2 regions of the Streptomyces sp. NPDC005799 genome follow, and region 2 is predicted to be linked to the other one. Evidence: riboswitches for the same ligand, from Rfam matches in the RefSeq annotation. Region 2 holds a riboswitch; the other holds the start of a gene.

Region 1 (7,003 bases), on a different contig from region 2:
CCGTCGAACAGCACGCGAAGGGCGTGTACTGCATCGTCGACGACGAACCGGCCCCGGCCGCGGAATGGCTGCCCCACCTCGCGGCCGTCGCGGGCGCCAGGCCGCCGATGCGGGTGCCGAAGTGGCTGGCGCGCCTGTTGGCGGGGGACCTGCCGGTGATCATGATGCTGGAGGGCCGCGGCTTCTCCAACGCCAAGGCCAAACGTGAACTGGGCTGGGAGCCGCGCCACCCGTCGTGGCGCCAGGGATTCAAGGAGGAGCTGGCGTGAGCCGCACGGAGGACTTCGAGGAGCTGCGGCCGCTGCTGTTCGCGATCGCCTACCGCATCCTCGGCAGCGTCAGCGAGGCGGAGGACGCCGTGCAGGAGACCTGGCTGCGCTGGGAGCGCACCTCGACCCTGCCGAGATCGACCAAGGCGTATCTCTCGGCCGTGGTCACCCGGATCTCCGTCGACGTCCTGCGCTCGGCCCGGGTCCGGCGCGAGGAGTACGTCGGCCCCTGGTTCCCCGAGCCGCTGCTCACCGACCCCTACGAGGACCCCGAGCGCTCGGCGGAGCTGTCCGACTCACTGTCGATGGCGGCGCTGCTGCTGCTCGAACGGCTCTCCCCGCTGGAGCGCGCCGTGTTCGTGCTGCGCGAGGTGTTCGGCTTCGGTTTCCCGGAGATCGCCTCGGCCGTCGACCGGTCCGAGGCGGCGTGCCGGCAGCTCGCGGTGCGGGCGCGACGGCACATGGACGCGGGCCGGCCGCGCTTCGAGGCCGACCGCAAGGAGCGCGAGGAACTCGCCGAGCGGTTCTTCGGCGCCTTCCGGGAGGGCGACGTCGACGGACTGCGGGACCTGCTCGCCGCCGACGTCCAGCTGGTCGGTGACGGCGGCGGCAAGGCGCCCGCGCTGGCCAACGCCGTCCGCGGCCCGGAGAACGTGGCCCGCTTGATCGCCTCGTTCGTCTCGATGTGCGTCGCCACAGGGGTCGTGGCCGAGCCACACCTGGTGAACGGCCAGCCGGGCGCGCTCTTCCGCGACCGGGACGGCAGGGTCGTGAGCACCTTGGCGCTGGACATCCTCGGCGGACGGATCCAGACGATCCGTGGGGTCGTCAACCCGGACAAGCTCGGACACCTGGGCCCCGTGGCGGACACGTGGGCGCTCAAGGACGAGGCGATGCGGACACGCCGCCGCCAGCCCGACCCCACGGGCTGAGCGCCCCGCTCAGGACACCGACGTGCCGCCCCACTCCTCCGGGGCCACGTCCGCCAGCGTCTGGGAGAACGTCCAGTGGTGGCCGGCCGGGTCCTCGGCCGAGTACTGGCGCTCGCCGTACTCGAAGTCGGTCGGCTCCATGAGGATCCGGGCGCCGTGCGCACGGGCCCGCTCGCAGTGCGCCCGGGCGTCCTCCACCCGGACCGTCACCGAGTGCGTGACCTCGCCGGGACGCGGTGGACGGCGGTCGTGCCGGACGTCCCCGATGATCACCGCCCCGTCGCCGAAGGCGAGTTGGGAGCGGTGGTCCTCGCCGATGCGTACCCGCTCGGTGAACCCGAAGGCCTCGCCGAGCCAGGCGACGGCGGCCCGCACGTCGGGGTAGATCAGGACGGGGATGACCGTCGCGGAGGGGATGGAGCGGTTCGGCCTCATGACTGGCTCCAGGCGTTCGTGTCCCGTGGCGCGGAGGGCGTGGGCACCAAGCCCAGGCGCTGGGCCCGCAGCACCGTACTGATGCGGTCGCGTGTGCCCAGTTTGCGGTAGATCTTCTCGACGTGCTTGTGCACCGTGCGATCCGATATGCCGAGCCGCCGGCCGATCGCGGCCGCGGTCAGCGCGTCCGCCAGCAGCACCAGGACCGCCGTCTCACGGGGCGTCAGCCCGCAGTCCGGGGCCGCTGAGGGGTCGGTCGAACGCCGGTGGCGTTCCAGGAGTTGCCGCTGCTGTTCCACGGCGGCCAGCAGGGGCTGGAGCTGGGCCGCCAGCCGGAGATGGTCGTCGGTGAAGTCCGTACCGGAGCGGTAGACCATGCACCCGGTGACCGGGGTCGTCGTTCCGGGCAGCGGGATCGCCAGGACGTGGTCGGCGGCCATGAGGTCGCCGATCAGCTCCGCGGTGGGGCTCGACGACCAGGCCCGCCCCGCCGCCCGGCGCGCGGTCAGCGGGGTGCGGTCCGGGCCGGAGGAGTACAGGGACGCGAAGGGGTAGCCCTCCCGCAGCAGGCCCACGGCCTCGTCCCCGAGCACCGCGAACTCGGCGGCGACGGCGGACGGCATGCCGACCGTGCCCCCGGACTCGTTCCAGTCGTCCAGCTTGTAGATCAGACTCTCACCGCCGCACAGGCCGGGCAGGGCGTCCGCGAGCATCGGCCACAGCCGCTCGGGCTCCCGTTCGTGCAGTGCCGCGACCGCCACCGACAGCATGCGTTCCTGCGCCCCGACCAACACCTGTGCCACGTTCCCACTCCGCTCGTGCGCCGCGTACGCAGTTGTACCCATACCGGCGACGTCCAGCCTGCCTCAGACTGCAACGGAGCAACAAGGACGTTCACGGATGTACTCCAGCACAACGGCGCACCAGCGGCCGCGGCGGGGAGACCCGGCGGTTCGGTGGGGGACAGCCGGTGCTCTCCGAGGCCCGGAGCCCGTGCGGGCCGCCGGAGCGGGGGACCGGCGGCCCGCACGGGCCCGAGGAGTTCAGGCTCCTCCCGCGCCTCCCGGCGGATTCGCCGCCCGCATCGCGTCCGAGATGGACTTGACGCCGCCGTGCGCGGTCAGCCCCCCGTCCACCGGGATCTCGGCCCCGGTGATGAAGGACGATTCGTCGGAGAGCAGGAACACCACCAGCGGCGCGATGTCGTCCACCGTGCCACTGCGGCCCAGCGGTGTCTCCCCGATGGTCGCCGCACGGAACGCCGGGGTGGCGGCGGCGGTCATCGGCGTCTCGATGTACCCGGGATGCACGGTGTTGACGCGGATGCCCTTCGGCCCCAGCTCGGTCGCCGCGATCTTCGACAGCCCCCGCAACGCCCACTTGCTGGCGGTGTACGCCACCGGGTAGTAGCCGGTGAGCGCGGCGGACGAACCGACGTTGACGATCGAGGAGCCCGGTGGCATCAGCGGCGCGAGGTGCTGGATCCCGAGCAGCGGTCCGGTGGTGTTGACGGCCTGGACCTGCGCGAAGTCCTCCGGCCGCACCTCACCGAGCCGTTCGCGCCGGATGACACCCGCGTTGTTCACCAGGCCGTGGATCTCGCCGTACGACTCCTTCAACTCCGCGGCCAGCGCGGCCCAGTCGCTCTCCCTGCTGACGTCCAGCCGCCGCACGTCACCCTGCGGCCGCACGTCCGTGGCCACCACCCGGGCACCGGCCCGGGTCAGCGCCTCCACCTCGGCTTCGCCCTGGCCGCCCGCGGCCCCGGTGACGACGACGGTCTTCCCGGCCAGCCGCCCCTCGTACTGATCACTCATGCCGCCATCCTTCACCAGCGAGGCAGCTTCAGCTCGTACTCCGGCTGCACACGCCCGCATGTAACCGGTGTCGTCGCGGTTGCGCGTCGGGGATGGCGGCCGCGACATGGGTCATCCCGGGAATGGTCGGGGTCGAGTCCTCCAAGTACTTCAGCACACCGACCAGTTGAGGGCGACATGGACCGAGGTCTCCACGGTCCGGGCCGTGTTGGGGTCCAGCCGCAGCGGCTGCCCGGGGAAGGCCGAATTCACCGACCCTGTCCATCTCGTGCGCGACACGGTGACCGCCGAACGCCGAAGAGGCCGCCCACGGTTCGTGGACGGCCTCTTCGGTGGAGCGTGTGCTGCTACGCGGGGCGCACCGCTATGCGGATCGCGGCCTCGCCGGCGTAGTGGACCGACTCCTCGCGGATCACCGCGCCCGGTCCGGGGGCGTGGATCATCAGACCGTTGCCGGTGTAGAGGCCGACATGGCTGAAGTTGTCGTTGAAGAAGATCAGGTCACCGGGACGGCTCTCGGCGAGCGGGACCACCGTGCCGGTGCTCGCCTGCTCGTGCGTGGACCGCGGCAGCGCGACCCCGGCGGCACGCCAGGCGGCCTGGGCTAGCCCGGCGTTGTCGTACGACTCCGGTCCGACCGCGCCCCACAGACACGGCCTGCCGATCTGCGCCCGGGCGAAGGACACGGCCCGGTCCGCCTTGGTGCCGACCGGCGGCTCGGCGGGCGCCTCGGGCACCCCGGTGTCGAGGACCGACGGCTCCTGGAGCCGACGCCACTGGTCCGACACGGGCAGGCTCGAGTCGACCGCGGCGGGCAGGCTCCACGCACCGGTGTCCATGACGGACGGCTGCTGCGGGACCGCCTCGACGGTGGGCTGCTGGAAGCTCCACTGCGTGCCGGTGTCCAGGGCGGTCAGCTGCTGCTGCGCCCCCGTGTCGGTGATGGACGGACCCACGTCGGGGACGGCCGGCTGCTGCAGGCTCCACGGTTCGCTGGCCGGCACGCCCGTGTCGAGCACGGACGGCTGCTGCAGCCGCCAGGCCTCCTCCGTCGCACGGCTCGCCTGATCCGACCAGGGCGCCGGAGCCGCCTGCGGCGCAGGAGTCGCGAGCGCCGACTGCGGTGCGGCCATGGTCATCGAGGGCATGGCGGCCTGCGGTGCCATGGTCATCGAGGGCATGACGCCCGTCTGGGATGTCGTGGCCGCCGGGGACATGAGGGTCGCCTGTGGCCCCGTGGCCGTCGGCGACATGACGGTCGACTGCGGTGTCATGGCCGGCGAGGGCATCACGGCCGTCTGCTCCGGCATGGGCGTCGGCGACATGACCGCCGCCTGGGGTAGGGACGTCTGCCGGGCCGTGTACCGGTACAGCAGCTCACTCGCCGCGGCGATCTTGCGCTGGCTCTGCTCCTTGGACGTGCGCAGCGACGCCTGCCGCGGCTCGCCGCCCGTCGCGCCCGCCGCCATGGCGGACTCCTGCCGCTGCGCCGGTACGGCGGGCAGCGCGGCCGTGCCGCCACCCGCGGTCAGCTCGGCGACCGGACGGAGCGGTCCGCCCGCCGGCAGCTCGGCCACGGGCCGGCCGGGTGCCTCCAGCTCGAAGCCGGTCCGTGCCTCCGGGGAGCGCGCGGGCAGCGACGGGGCCGGGCGGGGGGAGGAGGTGCGCTGGGCGGGCATGCGGTCGGCCGGCAGGATCGCCGGGATCGTCGGCCCCAGCGAAGCGCGCGCCGCGTCGAACCACTGCCGGGTCACGTTGTCCAGATCGGGGTCCGAGCGCCTGCCGCCGCCCGCCGGTGCGCCGCGTCCTCGCGAGCCGGTCACCGTCGGCCGGGTGAAGTTCCACTGGCCGGTGTCGGACTCGGCCCGGTCGTAGAGGCTGCTCACCCGGTCCCGGACGGCCTCCCGACTGGGGGCGTCCTCCCCGGCGAGGGGCACGGCGTCGGCGCTCTGCGAGAGCATGGCCACCGAGGTGAGGGCCGCCGCGGCGAGGGTGGAGCTGCGCATCCCGGGGAGGCCGGAGCCGCCCGTGCGCGATGGTCGATCCGGCGCCATGGGAGCCGTACTCCTTCCGTACTCCGCCTACCGAGTTAGCTGTCGGGTTCGGGCGGTCGTATCCGGAAGGCATGCCCTACGACCCTTGCCCGTGCGGGCGGTTGGGCCGATTCACCCCATGATTCGGTTGGGTCCCCGGCTCCGGTTCGACACCGGACTCGGCGGAGGCCACGCGTCCCGACGGGGTTCGCCGGAGGAACTCGAGTGGCCTGGACCCACGCTAGCCAACTTGTGCGGCTGGTGTGAAGGTTGAAGGGCAGAATGTCCGATACGCTTTTGTGACCTTCGTCGTGACGAGCCGTCAGATGCCGGTTCCGTGCACACAGCGGATCGGGAGCGTGACCGACCGTCGCGACGGCGGGCGCCTCAGGACCGCGGACCGTCTTCCCGGACCGCCCGCTCGGCGTCGCGCTTCTTGATCCGCGCCGTCTCCTTGCGGACCTCCGCCTGCGTGGCCCGCTCCTTCACCAGCCACTCCGGCTGCTCCTGCTTCAGCGCCTCGATCTGCTCGGTGGTCAGCGGCTCGGTCACCCCGCCGCGCGCCAGCCCCGCGATGGAGACACCCAGCTTCGCCGCGACCACCGGACGGGGATGCGGCCCCTTGGCCCGCAGCTCGCGCAGCCACTCGGGCGGCTCGGCCTGGAGCTGGTCGAGCTGGGCGCGCGAGACGACACCCTCACGGAACTCGGCGGGGGTGGCCTCGAGGTACACACCCAGCTTCTTCGCCGCGGTCGCGGGCTTCATCGTCTGGGCGGTCTGGTGCGACTTCATGGGGTCCAGGGTATCGACCGGGTACGGGGCCCTCGACCACGGCCGGTAACCTGGCCAGGTGACAGGCTCGGAGACATCCCCCACGTTCCGGCTCGCGTACGTCCCGGGGACGACGCCCGCCAAGTGGGTGCGGATCTGGAACGAGCGGCTGCCCGGGATCCCCTTGCACCTCATCGCCGTACCGGCCGCCGAGGCGCCCGAGGTGCTGCGCGCGGGCCAGGCGGACGCGGGCCTGGTACGGCTGCCGGTCGACCGTGGGTTCTTCAGCGCGATCCCGCTCTACACCGAGACGACGGTGGTCGTGGTCCCCAAGGACCATGTGATCACGGCGGCCGACGAGGTGACGCTCGCCGATCTGGCCGACGAGGTGCTCTTCCACCCCCTCGACGACGTCTTCGACTGGGACGCTCCTCCCGGTGAACCCGCCTTCGAGCGTCCCGCCACCACCGAGGACGCCGTGGAGCTGGTCGCGGCGGGCGTCGGCCTGCTCGTCGTCCCCCAGTCCCTCGCCCGTCTGCACCACCGTAGGGACCTCACCTACCGCCCGGTCGTCGACGCCCCCCAGTCCGGTGTCGCCCTGTCCTGGCCCGAGGAAGCGACCAGCGACCTGGTCGAGGACTTCATCGGGATCGTGCGCGGCCGCACGGTCAACAGCTCCCGCGGCCGCAAACAGCAGCCGGAGGAGAAACAGTCGAGCCGGGAGGAGAAGCCCAGGCGGGAGGAGC
Region 2 (7,003 bases):
CGTTGCCGATGTAGACGCCGACGTGGCTGATGTCGTCGTAGAAGAAGATCAGGTCGCCGGGCTGGGCGTCGGCGAGGGAGACGGTGGTGCCCGCGTTCACCTGGTCGTAGGTGGTGCGCGGGAGGTCCACGCCCGCGGCTTTCCAGGCGGCCTGGGTGAGGCCGGAGCAGTCGTAGGAGCCGGGACCGGTGGCGCCCCAGACGTACGGCTTGCCTATCTGCGCGCGGGCGAACGCGAGCGCCTTCGCGGCCTTGGCGGCGTAGGAGGAGTCCGTGGTGTCCGTCGTGCCGGTGTCCGAGGGGGAGGTGCCGTCCTGGGACGCGGTCTCCTCCTGGGCCTTGCGCGCCGCCGCCTGCTGCTGTGCCAGCTCCGCGGCCTTGCGCGCGGCCTCCTGCTGCTGCTTCTCCTCGATCGCCGCGAGCCGCGCCTTCTCCTCGGCCGTCAGCTTCGACAGCAGCTCGCGCGCGTCGGAGAGCTTCTTCTGCACCGTGGCCTTGGCGGTCTGCAGATCGTTCTGCGACGTGCTGAGCGTCTCAAGGCTCCGGGAGGCCTCCTCGCGCTTCCGCATCGTCGCGGACTGCTCGGTGAAGTAGTCGTCGACCTCGCTCTTCTGGCGGGCGGTCAGCCGGCCCATCAGCTGCGTCTGGTCGAAGTAGTCCTGCGGGGAGTCGGCGAGCAGGAAGGTCGCCGTGTCGGGCGCGGCGGCACCCGTCCGGTACTGGGCGGCGGCGAAGGAACCGAGCCGGTCGCGCTCCTCGTTGAGCTTCTGGGCGCGCTTGGCGACGTCGTTGAGCAGGGAGTCGACCCGTCTGCGCTGCTTGGTCGTCTTCTCCGTGGCCGCGTTGTACTTCTCGGTGGCCGACTCCGCCTGGCGGTACAGGTCGTCGACCTTCTTCTCGACTTCCTCGAGGCTCGGGCCGCCGTCGGCCGAGGGGGCGGCGTTGGCCGACTGGGAGAGCAGGGCCACGGAGGTGAGAGCGGCCGTGGCGAGAGCGGGGGTGCGTATGCCTGCTACGCGCGTAACGGCGGGACGCGTCTTGCGGTGCGACGCCAAGACCGGCGACTCCTTCCATCGTCCGCCTACCGGGTTAGCTGTCGGGTTCGGGCGGGTGGTTCGGAAGGGTTGCCCTACGGCCGGGGCCCCGGAAGGGGGTCGGCCGATTCACCCCAAGGTCCTCGTGGGTCCCCGGCTCCGGCTGCGCGGCGGCGCCCCGGACTCGGCGGAGGCCGCACGGCCCGGCGAGGTTCGCCGGTGGGGGTCGTACGGCCCGTCCGAACGGTAGCCAACTCGTGTGGCCCGTGTGAAGGTTGATGTTCGATTTGTCCGATACATTTCCGTGACCTTCGACCGGCCCCGCCCGCCCGGCCACGTGCGGTGATGGCGCGCCACGGAGCGTGTGCGGGGTATCGGATCGGGCGATGTTCTCAGGGCGGCGGCGGGCTGTCAGTGGGGCGCCCTAGACTCGGAGAGCGATGAGCAGCCTCTTTGACGACAGCTTCCTGGCGGACCTCCAGGCCCCTCGCGGGCACGCGGAGGAACCCCCGCCGCCGCCCGAGGACGATCAGGCACCGGAGCCCGTTCCGGACGACCTGTTCGGCGGGAAGTTCGACGTGCCGCCGGACCGGGACGCCTACTACCGCGACGGCGCCCCCCGTCCGGCGATCGACCCGGCGGCACTGCTGGACGGGCTGAACGAGAACCAGCGCGCGGCCGTCGTGCACCATGGCGCCCCCCTGCTCATCGTGGCCGGCGCCGGCTCCGGCAAGACCCGTGTCCTCACCCACCGCATCGCCTACCTCCTGGCCGAGCGGAACGTGCACCCGGGCCAGGTCCTGGCGATCACCTTCACCAACAAGGCCGCCGGTGAGATGAAGGAGCGGGTCGAGCAGCTCGTCGGCCCGCGCGCGAACGCGATGTGGGTGATGACCTTCCACAGCGCGTGCGTGCGCATCCTGCGCAGGGAGAGCAAGAAGCTCGGCTTCACCTCCTCCTTCTCGATCTACGACGCCGCCGACTCCAAGCGCCTGATGGCCCTGGTCTGCCGCGACCTGGACCTCGACCCCAAGCGCTACCCGCCGAAGTCCTTCAGCGCCAAGATCTCCAACCTGAAGAACGAGCTGATCGACGAGGAGGACTTCGCCGCCCAGGCAACCGACGGCTTCGAGAAGACCCTCGCCCAGGCCTACGCCCTCTACCAGTCACGGCTGCGCGAGGCGAACGCCCTCGACTTCGACGACCTGATCATGACGACGGTCAACCTGCTCCGCGCCTTCCCGGACGTCGCCGAGCACTACCGCCGCCGTTTCCGGCACGTCCTGGTCGACGAGTACCAGGACACCAACCACGCCCAGTACGCGCTCGTGCGCGAGCTGGTGGGGACCAGCGAGCACCCCGTCGACGTCCCGCCGAACGAGTACGACGTCCCGCCCGCCGAGTTGTGCGTGGTGGGTGACGCGGATCAGTCGATCTACGCCTTCCGCGGGGCGACGATCCGCAACATCCTCCAGTTCGAGGAGGACTACCCGGACGCGACGACGATCCTGTTGGAGCAGAACTACCGCTCCACCCAGACGATCCTGTCCGCGGCCAACGCGGTCATCGAGCGCAATGAGTCCCGCCGCCCCAAGAACCTGTGGACCAACGCCGGCGCGGGCGCGCGCATCACGGGCTATGTCGCCGACACCGAGCACGACGAGGCCCAGTTCGTCGCCGACGAGATAGACCGTCTCACCGACGCGGGCGACGCGAGGGCCGGGGACGTCGCCGTCTTCTACCGGACGAACGCCCAGTCCCGTGTCTTCGAAGAGGTCTTCATCCGCGTCGGCCTGCCCTACAAGGTCGTCGGCGGCGTCCGCTTCTACGAGCGCAAGGAGGTCCGGGACGTCCTGGCCTATCTGCGCGTGCTGGCCAACCCCGAGGACTCGGTGCCGCTGCGCCGCATCCTGAACGTCCCCAAGCGCGGCATCGGCGAGCGCGCCGAGGCGATGATCGACGCCCTCTCGCAGCGCGAGAAGATCAGCTTCCCGCAGGCGCTGCGCCGCGTCGACGAGGCGTACGGCATGGCCGCGCGCTCCGCCAACGCGGTCAAGAAGTTCAACACGCTGATGGAGGACCTCCGTACGGTCGTCGAGTCCGGTGCGGGCCCGGCGACCGTCCTGGAGGCGGTGCTCGAACGCACCGGCTACCTCGCCGAGTTGCAGGCCTCCACCGACCCGCAGGACGAGACCCGTATCGAGAACCTCCAGGAACTCGCGGCCGTGGCCCTGGAGTTCGAGCAGGAGTCCGGTGAGGGCGAGGAGTCCCCGGGGCTCGCCGACTTCCTGGAGCGGGTCGCGCTGGTCGCCGACTCCGACCAGATCCCCGACGAGGAGGAGGACGGCTCCGGGGTCATCACCCTGATGACCCTGCACACCGCCAAGGGCCTGGAGTTCCCGGTGGTCTTCCTCACCGGCATGGAGGACGGCGTCTTCCCGCACATGCGTGCGCTCGGCCAGACCAAGGAGCTGGAGGAGGAGCGGCGGCTCGCCTATGTCGGCATCACGCGCGCGCGTGAACGGCTGTATCTGACCCGCTCCGCGCTGCGCAGCGCCTGGGGGCAGCCGTCGTACAACCCGCCCTCCCGCTTCCTGGAGGAGATTCCGGCGCAGCACGTCGACTGGAAGCGGACGGGCGCCACGTCTCCCGTCTCCTCGGGACCGGCGTCCGGCGTCGCGGCCTCCCTGTCGTCCTCCCGCTCGCGCTCGTCGGCGTCGGGGGTGCCCGGGTTCGCCACCAGCCGGACCTCCGAGAAGCCGGTGGTGTCGCTGGCGGTCGGCGACCGGGTCACCCACGACCAGTTCGGGCTCGGCACGGTCGTGGCCGTGAAGGGCACGGGCGGCAACGCGGAGGCGACGATCGACTTCGGCGACGCCAAGCCGAAGCGGCTGCTGCTGCGGTACGCGCCGGTCGAGAAGCTGTGACGGACTGAGCCTCCGCCCCTTGAGTTCACCCCAAGGGCGGGGGCTCACCGCAGAGTTGGGCTGTCTACGTCGGGTTCAGTCCGTGGCTGCGCAGCCACGGCAGGGGGTCTATCGGCGCTCCGCCGCCCGGGCGCACCTCGAAGTGCAGGTGCGGGCCGGTCGAGTTGCCCGAGTTCCCGGAGTACGCGATCGGCTGGCCGGCCTTCACCGTCGTACCGGAGGCGACGCGGTAGCTGGAGAGGTGGCAGTACCACGTCTCCGTGCCGTCCTTCGCGGTCACGATCAACATGTTGCCGTAGGCGCTGTTCCACTGCGTGCGCACGGTGCCGTCGGTCGCGGCCATCACCGTGGTGCCGTAGGAGACGGGGAAGTCGATGCCGGTGTGCACCGACATCCAGTTGACGCCGGCCTGGCCGAAGTAGGCGCTGAGCCCCTTCTGGGTGACCGGCAGGACGTACTTGGGGCGCAGCCGCTCCTTGCGGGCCGCCTCCGCGGCCGCCTTCTTCTTCTCGGCCTCCTGCTGCGCCTTGAGGTCGATGCGCTCCTGCGTCCGGCTGGCCCGGTCGGCGAAGTCGTCGGCGCCCGCGGACAGAGTCCGCAGCTGCGCGTCCAGCTTGTTGTTGGCGACGGCCGGCTTCACGGCCTGCGCGTCGGAGGCGGTGGCCGAGGTGTCGTCGCTGGAGAAGGTGCCGACCGACGCGGCGGCGATCCCCGCGACCCCCATCACACACGCCGAGGGCACGGCGATGGTCAGCAGCGCGGAGCGCCTGGCGGGCGTACGGCGGCGGGAGCGCGCCGCGTTGCGGGCGGCGGCGCGTGAGGCCGGTGCGGGGGTGACCTCTTCCTGGTCGTCGAGCAGGGGCGTCACCGCGGGCAGCTCACCCGTGGCGGTCAACTCGCCCTCGTCCTCGGCGGGTTCCTCGTAGGAGCCGTCCTCGACCTGTTCGAAGAGGGCGGTCGCCTGCTGGTCGAACGGTTCGCCTTGATCGACCGGGGCGTCGGAGTTCCACTGCGTCGCGTCGTACGCGCCCGTGTCGAAGGTCCGCGTGCCCCATTCCCAGTGCTGGGTCTGGTCGGCCGCGCCACCGGACTGGTCGGGCTGGAGCCAGGCGCTCGCGTCCCACTGCCCGGAGACATCGTGGCCGGTGGCCTGTGGCGGGATCACCGAGAGATGCTGGTGCTCGCCGGTCCAGGCGGCCGTGTCGTACACGCCGGTGTCATAGGCGGCGTGGTGCTGGGCCGCGTAGGCGTCGTAGTGCGAGGTCTGGTGGTGGCCCGTCGCCCACTGGGTGCTGTCGTAGGGGCCGGTGGCGTCGTCGGGGAGGCTGCCGAAGAGGGGGTCGGCGGCGAAGGTCGTGGTGGTGTGCGCGCCGGTCTGAAAGCCGTTGGCGTCGTAGCCGCCGTACGTGGTGAAGTCGCCGTACTGGGCCTCCTCGGTGCCGTACGACGCGTAGTGCGCCGCGGCGGCGTCGGAAGCCGGAGCCGGGGTGGTCATGGTCCCCGACGGGTGACGGTCGTTCACCAACTTCTCTTTCGCCTCGACAACAGGGGCTGCCAGAGCAGTGCGGTGACTGTACCCGGCGGTATGCGGGCGCGACAATCTTCAACTGGTTTCGGGCGCGCAGGAAACGGGCATTCGGCCGTCTTTCGGGGGAGTGCGGGCGCGGGTTTGGCCTTGTGTTCGAAGAGTGTTCGATGCCCGGTCGGTGTGAAACGGTTTTCCGGCGGCCGTGGATCGGCTGTTCGGGGGTCTCACGCCACCGTCAGACCGCCGGTGGAGGCAGCGGCCGCGGCGCCGGACCCCGCGGCGTCGAGGGCCTGGCGTATCCCCGTCGCGACGGCGGGGTGCACGGGCAGCGCCAGATGGCCGATCCCGCTCACCCGTACGTTCTCCACGAGCAGGTCGGGATGGTCGATGCAGGCGCTCTCCAGCGGGTCCATCAGATGGTCGAGGTCGCTCCAGAAGCTCACGAAGTGCGTACGGCACCCGGGCGCGGGCCGGCTGAGCTCCTCGAGCAGCTCCGAGCCGGGGCGCATCTGGCGCACGATCGGGTGCGCGTTGGCCAGCGGCGCCACCCGGGTGCCGGAATGCGGGGTGCCGAGCGTGACGAGGGTGCGCACACGCAGGTCCCCGCCGAGCCGCTGCACGTAGTACCGCGCGATCAGCCCGCCGAGGCTGTGCCCCACGACGTCGACCTGGCTGCTGCCGGTGCGCTCGCAGATCTCCTCTATGTGGCGGCCCAGCAGCTCCGCCGCGGTGCGTATGTCGCAGGTCAGCGGCGAGTAGTTCAGCGACTCGATCTGCTGCCGGCCGTGCTGGATGAGGCTGCGCCGCAGCAGCAGGAACACCGAGCGGTTGTCGATGAAGCCGTGCAGCAGGACGACCGGGGGCTTCGCCTCGGTCGGCAGCTTGGCCGTGCCGTCGGGGGAGGGAAGCGCGGCCGGTGTCCGGCGTTCCGGGGTGATGCCGGAGGGATAGAGCAGGAGGTGGCCCGCGAGGATCGCGAGTTCCAGGGCGGTGGCCTTCAGCAGGGCCAGGGAGAGCCCCGCCAGCCTGCTCGGGAGCAGTCGCTGGCAGAACGGGAGAAAGGGCTGCACCGCCTTGGTGACCGTCATGGCCGACCTCCTGTCGGCACACTGGAGGACGCCTGTGTCCCCCGTGTGCCCTCGTGGATAGCCTCGACGAAGACGGTCGACGGCGCGACTGAGGGATGCGTGGGGTCGCTGCTGCGCCCCGCGTGCCCTTCCAGCCGACGCCGAAACGCCTCACCGCCACGACGCGCGGCCTGCGGCGCGGTGGTGCGGCGACCTCGTTGCGGCTCCCGTTGCGCCTGTTCCCGCCGGAACGGTGCGCGGTGAACGTGTCCCACCGTGTGATTTCCCCCTCGGTCCGCACCGCGAAACTGCCGGTTGCGGGATGCTGTCGATAACGTTCGTTCACTTTCCGGGCCGATTCGGGTACCCCTGTACTCGTCGGTAGGAATGAATGCAGTCGCTTCATGGAGGCAGTGATGGGTGTGGCAGCCGGTCCGATCCGCGTGGT

Evidence for each region. Region 2 has a riboswitch for cyclic di-AMP ahead of ABZ453_RS18770 (NlpC/P60 family protein). Riboswitches for the same ligand answer to the same signal wherever they lie in the genome.
Region 1: another riboswitch for cyclic di-AMP. It lies ahead of ABZ453_RS03785 (NlpC/P60 family protein); the one in region 2 lies ahead of ABZ453_RS18770 (NlpC/P60 family protein).

What each region holds. Positions count from the first base shown of each region.
Region 1 covers NZ_JBEXXQ010000003.1:23,184-30,186, reverse strand. Annotated here, with positions in the region: gene ABZ453_RS03810 (NAD(P)-dependent oxidoreductase) at 1-269, shown strand, start outside; gene ABZ453_RS03805 (RNA polymerase sigma-70 factor) at 266-1,201, shown strand; gene ABZ453_RS03800 (VOC family protein) at 1,211-1,636, opposite strand; gene ABZ453_RS03795 (LuxR C-terminal-related transcriptional regulator) at 1,633-2,406, opposite strand; gene ABZ453_RS03790 (SDR family oxidoreductase) at 2,680-3,453, opposite strand; gene ABZ453_RS03785 (NlpC/P60 family protein) at 3,801-5,507, opposite strand; cyclic di-AMP (ydaO/yuaA leader) riboswitch at 5,516-5,681, opposite strand; gene ABZ453_RS03780 (DUF5997 family protein) at 5,874-6,278, opposite strand; gene ABZ453_RS03775 (LysR family substrate-binding domain-containing protein) at 6,337-7,003, shown strand, end outside.
Region 2 covers NZ_JBEXXQ010000017.1:103,415-110,417, reverse strand. Annotated here, with positions in the region: gene ABZ453_RS18770 (NlpC/P60 family protein) at 1-1,054, opposite strand, end outside; cyclic di-AMP (ydaO/yuaA leader) riboswitch at 1,062-1,233, opposite strand; gene pcrA (DNA helicase PcrA) at 1,474-3,960, shown strand; gene ABZ453_RS18760 (M23 family metallopeptidase) at 4,025-5,482, opposite strand; gene ABZ453_RS18755 (alpha/beta fold hydrolase) at 5,713-6,576, opposite strand; gene ABZ453_RS18750 (cobalamin B12-binding domain-containing protein) at 6,972-7,003, shown strand, end outside.